Regions from separate parts of the Arthrobacter sp. NPDC080031 genome, predicted to be linked through region 1. Evidence: riboswitches for the same ligand, from Rfam matches in the RefSeq annotation. Region 1 holds a riboswitch; each other region holds the start of a gene.
What was found. Region 1 has a riboswitch for thiamine pyrophosphate ahead of thiD (bifunctional hydroxymethylpyrimidine kinase/phosphomethylpyrimidine kinase). Riboswitches for the same ligand answer to the same signal wherever they lie in the genome.
Positions count from the first base shown of each region.

Region 2: linked by a shared signal. The riboswitch ahead of thiC (phosphomethylpyrimidine synthase ThiC) and the one ahead of thiD (bifunctional hydroxymethylpyrimidine kinase/phosphomethylpyrimidine kinase) in region 1 are both predicted to bind thiamine pyrophosphate.
Region 3: linked by a shared signal. The riboswitch ahead of thiO (glycine oxidase ThiO) and the one ahead of thiD (bifunctional hydroxymethylpyrimidine kinase/phosphomethylpyrimidine kinase) in region 1 are both predicted to bind thiamine pyrophosphate.

Region 1 is NZ_JBFBLA010000014.1:87,896-90,091, forward strand. Features, by position in the region: gene AB0323_RS13550 (Rne/Rng family ribonuclease) at 1-1,167, shown strand, start outside; TPP riboswitch at 1,323-1,419, shown strand; gene thiD (bifunctional hydroxymethylpyrimidine kinase/phosphomethylpyrimidine kinase) at 1,411-2,196, shown strand, end outside.
Region 2 is NZ_JBFBLA010000001.1:217,844-220,039, forward strand. Features, by position in the region: gene AB0323_RS01010 (amidohydrolase family protein) at 1-985, opposite strand, end outside; TPP riboswitch at 1,079-1,186, shown strand; gene thiC (phosphomethylpyrimidine synthase ThiC) at 1,182-2,196, shown strand, end outside.
Region 3 is NZ_JBFBLA010000006.1:189,455-191,650, forward strand. Features, by position in the region: gene thiS (sulfur carrier protein ThiS) at 1-45, opposite strand, end outside; gene thiO (glycine oxidase ThiO) at 42-1,355, opposite strand; TPP riboswitch at 1,347-1,466, opposite strand; gene thiE (thiamine phosphate synthase) at 1,493-2,182, shown strand.

The DNA of each region.
Region 1 (2,196 bases):
ACGGTTGTTGACGTCAACACCGGGAAGTTCACCGGCAGCGGTGGCAACCTCGAGGAAACCGTCACCAAGAACAACCTTGAGGCTGCCGAGGAAGTGGTCCGCCAGCTGCGCTTGCGCGACATCGGCGGAATCATCGTGATCGACTTCATCGACATGGTCCTGGAATCCAACCGCGATCTCGTGTTGCGCCGGTTGGTCGAGTGCCTCGGCCGGGACCGCACCAAGCACCAGGTCGCCGAAGTGACGTCGCTCGGTTTGGTCCAGATGACCCGCAAGCGTATGGGCACCGGCCTGCTTGAGGTCTTCGGCGAGCAGTGCGAAACGTGCGGAGGGCGCGGAATCGTCACGCACGACGAGCCGGTGGAGCACCGTCGGGCCAACGTGGTGGCCGCCGAACACCACCACCCGCGTACGGAGTCACAGCCGGCCGTCCGGCCGGAACAGCGCAAGCGCCGCCGCGGCAGGGGCACGGGGCAGGGGACCACCGAGCTCCCGATGACCCCTCCTGTGCAGGTCCACTCCGTGGAATCCACTGACCCGAATCGCCAGGCAGCCACCCGCGCCGCCCTTGCCACCATTGCGGCTGCCGCCCACGCTGCCCACTTGCACGACGACGAGCTCCACCATGCGGCGGAATTGCTCGCCGACGGGCACGTAGCGGAAGCGACCCCGGTCCAGGCCCCTGCGGCCCCGGTCCAGGCTCCTGCCGCTGCATCGGGTGGCGAAGAACGTTCGACGCCTGTGCTGCGGTTCGGCGGCGAGGAAGTGGCGTTGCCCTTCGTCCACCACGAAGAGGAGCCAGCGAGTGGTGCGCCTGCCATGAGCCTGGACCTGTTGGCACAGGCATTCGCTGGCCTCGGAGAAGCCCCGGACACCACGGCGACCGCGACAGAAACCAAGGAAGCGCCCGCAGCGGCCCCGGCAGCCGCTGCAAGCGTAGAATCCCCGGAGGCGGGTCCGCGTGGACGCCGAGGCCGCCGCAACCGTAGTGCCAGCCGCGCCCAGGGTGCCGCCAACGCCACCAACGTCGAGCACCACGAGGTTGCCGCGGCCGCCTCCGGTGGGGCCGCGCACGAGGCAAAGGCGGCGGACGCTGCTCCGGCCAAGCCGACGGCGGCAGCGGAACCGATCATCCTCGGAGTCGGCGTGCCCAAGTCCGAACTCTAAACGCAATACCCTCTCCGAAGCCCCGGCTGTTCCCGCTCGAGTGGAAACCGCCGGGGCTTCTGCGTTGCAGGTCAATCGACCGGACCTCCCTGCAGCGGCTGCAGGAGTTGCAAAGGGCGGTTTCAGCGGGCGGGGCGTGATCCGGGTTAAGCTAGGGGACTGACACGGGGTGCCGCGCACCAAGCCGGCTGAGACCAGACCCGTTGAACCTGTCCGGTTAGCACCGGCGAAGGGATGTCTCGCATGACTGTTACGGCGCAATCAGCCGTCTACCCGCTCAAGGCCGTCCAGCGCCCTATTCCCAGGGTCCTGAGCATTGCGGGCTCGGATCCTTCAGGTGGCGCCGGGATCCAGGCAGACCTCAAGAGCATCGCGGCCAACGGCGGCTACGGCATGGCCGTCATCACGGCGCTCACCGTACAAAACACCCAGGGAGTCACTGCCGTCCACGTGCCACCCGTGGAGTTCCTGCGCCAGCAGCTGGACGCCATTAGCGACGACATCACCGTTGATGCCGTCAAGATCGGCATGCTCGGGGATGCGGCGGTCATCCACGAAGTCCGCCGCTGGCTCGGGGACGCCCGCCCCGCCGTCGTCGTGCTGGACCCGGTGATGATCGCCACCAGCGGCGACCGGCTCCTGGCGGAGTCCGCTGAAGCCGCACTGCGGGAACTTCTGCCCCTGGCTGACTTGGTGACCCCCAACCTTCCTGAACTGGCCATGCTGCTAGGCGAACCTGAGGCCACTGACTGGGCATCGGCATTGGAGCAAGGCAAACGCCTGGCTGCCGCCTGTGGGAACACCGTCCTGGTGAAGGGCGGCCATCTGCAGGGAGCGGGCTGCCCCGACGCCCTCGTCAACACCGGGGGAGTCCTGAGCCAGGACGTGGTGGAATTCGCCGGCCAACGGGTGGAGACCCGCAATAGCCACGGCACGGGATGTTCCCTGTCGTCGGCGATGGCGACGGCCAAGGCGCGGACCGGCGATTGGGAGTCCGCCCTGCGTGTGGTCAAGCCGTGGCTCCAGGAG
Region 2 (2,196 bases), on a different contig from region 1:
TGGCGCCTTCGCTGATGCCGTCGGCACCCAGCCACTCGCGGGCGGACCAGCAGGCGGCATCGAGGGCAGCGGCAGCCGGAAGGCCTGCACGGTGCAGCTCCAGGATTTCCTCGCCGATCCGGCCGTGCTTGATGACGCTTCCGGCGTCGGTTCCGGCATACACCCGAACTCCGGCGTCGAATGCCTCGCCGACGCGTTCATGCCTGCGTTCCCACAGCCTGGTCATGTGGGCGGCGTAACGCGGGAACTTCGCTTCCGCCTGCTTCGCAATGTCCGGAAAGGTCGCAATGTTGATGAGGGTGGGGACGATCGGCACACCTTGGTCCAGGAGCCTGGGAATGTGATGCGGCAACAGGCCGGTGGCATGCTCGATGCAGTCGATGCCGGCGTCGAGCATGTCGTCGATGGTCCGTTCAGCGAAACAATGGGCGGTCACCCTGGCTCCCTCGGCATGTGCTGCCGCGATCGCGTCCTTGACGATGGCGGCCGGAAAGGACGGGCCGAGATCCCCGGCGGAACGGTCGATCCAGTCCCCTACGATCTTGACCCAGCCGTCTCCGGACCGCGCCTGCTTGCGCACCGCCTCCACCAGGTCCTCCGGCTCGACTTCTTCGGCCAGTCCGGGGATGTACCGGCGTTGCCTGGCAATGTGCCTGCCTGCGCGGATGATCCTGGGCATGTCCGTCCGGCGCTGCAGCCAGCGCGTGTCGCTTGCGGATCCGGCGTCGCGGATCAAGAGCGTGCCGGCGTTCCGGTCGGCCGCCGCCTGCAACCGGGCGGTCTCATCGTCCACCGCTCCGCCCTTGCCCAAGCCAACATGGCAATGCGCATCCACCAGGCCTGGCATCACCCATCCGTCCAGGACGACGTCGGGCGCCGCAGCGGGCGGCAAAAAGGTCAACCGTCCGTCGACCGACCAGAGGCCGCGCCGTTCTTCTTTCGGTCCCGTGAGGACAGCGCCGCTGAACTCGATGATTTCCGCCATGATTCCACCTTAAACGCCGACGCCGATCCCGGCCCGGTCACATTCGTCCTCGGTCACATCTCTCCCGGTTACCAACAGCTGTGGTAGCTTCGTCTACGACCACACGGGGGCCCTTGCAAGGGCTGAGATCGGGCTGACGCAGCCTGCGACCGTTGAACCTGTCCGGGTAATGCCGGCGAAGGAAGTGAGTAATCCTTTGAGCACCAAAGAAACACAGCTGAGCCCTACCCAAATCGGATCGGCGCAAGAGGTGACCCAATCCCTCAAGTCGCATTCCCTCGCGTTCCTGGAAGACACGAAGACGGGAATCCGGGTCCCCGTCACGGAAATCGCCCTGGAACCATCCCCCAACGGCCAGGCCAACGCGCCTTTCCAGGTGTACCGCACCGCAGGGCCGGGAAGTGATCCGGTGGTTGGCCTCGAGCCATTCCGCAGCGAGTGGATCGAGGCCCGCGGCGACACCGAGGCATACAGCGGCCGCGAACGGAACCTGCTCGACGACGGCAAGTCGGCCGTGCGCCGCGGCGCCGCCTCCGCTGAGTGGAAGGGCGCACAGCCGGTGCCCCGCCGCGCCGTCGACGGCAAGACCGTGACACAGATGCACTATGCCAAGCAGGGGATCGTGACGCCCGAAATGCAGTTCGTGGCACTTCGCGAGAACTGCGATGTTGAACTGGTCCGCAGCGAAGTGGCCGCCGGCCGGGCCATCATTCCCAACAACATCAACCACCCCGAATCCGAACCGATGATCATTGGCAAGGCCTTCCTCGTGAAGATCAACGCCAACATCGGCAACTCCGCCGTCACCAGCTCCATCGCCGAAGAAGTGGACAAGCTGCAGTGGGCCACGCAATGGGGCGCGGACACCGTGATGGACCTGTCCACGGGTGACGACATCCACACCACCCGCGAATGGATCATCCGCAACTCCCCTGTGCCGATCGGCACCGTGCCCATTTACCAGGCCCTCGAGAAGGTCAACGGTGAAGCCAACAAGCTCAACTGGGAGATCTTCCGCGACACCGTCATTGAACAGTGCGAACAGGGCGTGGACTACATGACCATCCACGCCGGCGTGTTGCTTCGCTATGTGCCGCTCACCGCCAACCGCGTGACGGGCATTGTTTCCCGCGGCGGCTCCATCATGGCGGGCTGGTGCCTGGCGCACCACGAAGAAAACTTCCTGTACACCCACTTCGACGAACTCTGCG
Region 3 (2,196 bases), on a different contig from region 1:
GTCGTCACTCAGTGTGTGGTCTTCGCCGTTCAATTTGATGTTCATGCGTGGTCCTTCGGGAGGGGATTTGAGGTACCGGCAGATGGGCCGGCTGTGGAGGCCCGTGCCGCTGCCAGCGGACGGGAGAAGCGGTCCGGGCGAAATTTGTTCCACCGGGGATCGACGGTGCCGTCCATGAGTCCGACGCAGATTTTCGCCGCTGCCGGGGTGAGGAGCACGCCATGGCGGAAGAAGCCGCTGGCTACGATGAGGCCGGGCACGGCCGTGTCCCCGCCACCCTCACTGCCGACCCGGCCCAGCAGCGGCGCATTGTCCGGAGTGCCCGGACGCGCACGGGCAGTTGCTTCCAGGAGTTCCAGTTCGGCCACGGCCGGGACAAGTACCTGGGCGTCGCGGAGCAATTGGTACACGCCGCCAGCTGAGACCGGGTTGGCCGTTCCCCCGGACTCCGACAAGCCGTCTTCGCGTTGAGTCGCGCCGATCACCACGGTCCCGTCGTCGCGGGGGACGATGTACACGGGCACTCCGCGCACGATCCCACGGACCGTGGCGGTGACAAGGGGTTGCAGCTGCTCCGGGACGCGCAGCCGCAGAATGTCGCCGTACACCGGACGCAGCGGGAGCGACAATCCATCCGGCAGGCCGTTCAAGCGCGCGGTATCAAGTCCGTTGGCTACCACTGTTTCGGTGGCGTGCACTTCGATGCCTGAGTCGAGCACAACCCCGACGACGCGCCCGCCCTCCCACAAGAGGCCAGCCGCGGTGTCCCGGACCGCAAAACCGCCCTCGGCCCCTGCGATCCAGCTGGAATCGCCGGGCAGGTGGTCTGCAAGCGCGCCGAGAATCGCAGCCGAAAGCCGGCGCGGATCCACTTGGTGGTCGCCTGGGATGTCGAAGGCACAGGAAATCTGCGGGCTCAACAGCGGCTCACGCTCCCGGGCTTCGCGCAGCGGCACGGATTCCACCACCAGGCCGTTGGCCAGCTGGACATCCCGGAGGTCGGCGAGCGCCCGGCGGTCCGCAGCGTCGGCACCGACGGCGAGGGTTGGCGTCGTACGGTAACCCGTGCCGCGTCCGCCGCGTGAGCCGGTCACATTGCGTTCGAAGTCCGGCCACAATGCCGACGATTCGAGCATGAGCTCCAGGAGGTCCTCTTCCTGGTAATGCAGTTCGCTGACGGGCGCCAACATGCCCGCCGCCGCGAAGGTGGCGCCGCTCGCCGGTGCGGGATCGATCAGGACCACCGAGCGGCCGACCCGGCGGGCTTCCCACGCGATGCCGAGGCCAATGACACCGCCCCCGATCACCGCCACGTCCGCGTGCAGGGGTCCGTGCTGGGTGTTTACTTCGTCCATGGAGTCCTTCCCTACGCCGGTACTAGCCGGATCAGGTCAAGCGGTCGGCGCTGAAGCCCTCTCAGCCGCGCGGCGATTGTGACTGCCGCCGCGGCTCCCGCGGTACCAGCCCAGTTTAGAGGAACTACTCTGTTTCCATGACCCCGCACGATGTCCACACCACCGCCCGCCTGTACCTCTGCACCGACGCCCGGAAGCAACAGGGTGATTTTGAGCAGTTTGTCGATGCCGCATTCGAGGGCGGCGTGGACATCATCCAACTGCGTGACAAGACGATTGAAGCGGCCGAGGAACTGGAACTCCTGGAGATACTGCAATCCGTTGCGCACCGTCATGGCCGTCTCTGGGCAGTCAACGACCGCGCGGACGTGGCGTCCCTCTCCAGCGCACCGGTGTTCCATATCGGCCAAAAGGACATTCCGCTGCGCTCGGCCCGCAAGCTGCTCCACGACCGCACCATCATCGGCCTCTCCACGCACACGCCGGATCAGATTGACGCAGCCATCGCGGCGTCGCCGGGCCGCAGCGGCCTGGACTACTTCTGCGTCGGGCCCGTGTGGGCCACGCCCACCAAGCCGGGACGTTCCGCCGTCGGGCTCGATCTGGTGAAGTACGCCGCCAACGCGGTGAAGCAGGCAGACGAAGAGACCGTCGGCGGGGTTGTGCTCCCCTGGTTTGCGATCGGCGGCATCGATCTCAGCAACGTGGAAGAGGTCGTGCGGGCCGGCGCGAGCCGCATCGTGGTGGTCCGCGCCATCACTGAGGCGGAGGATCCGACGGCGGCGGCCCGGGCACTCCTGGCTGCCTTGGACGCAGCGGCGGCCTAGCGAGACTCCGGAAG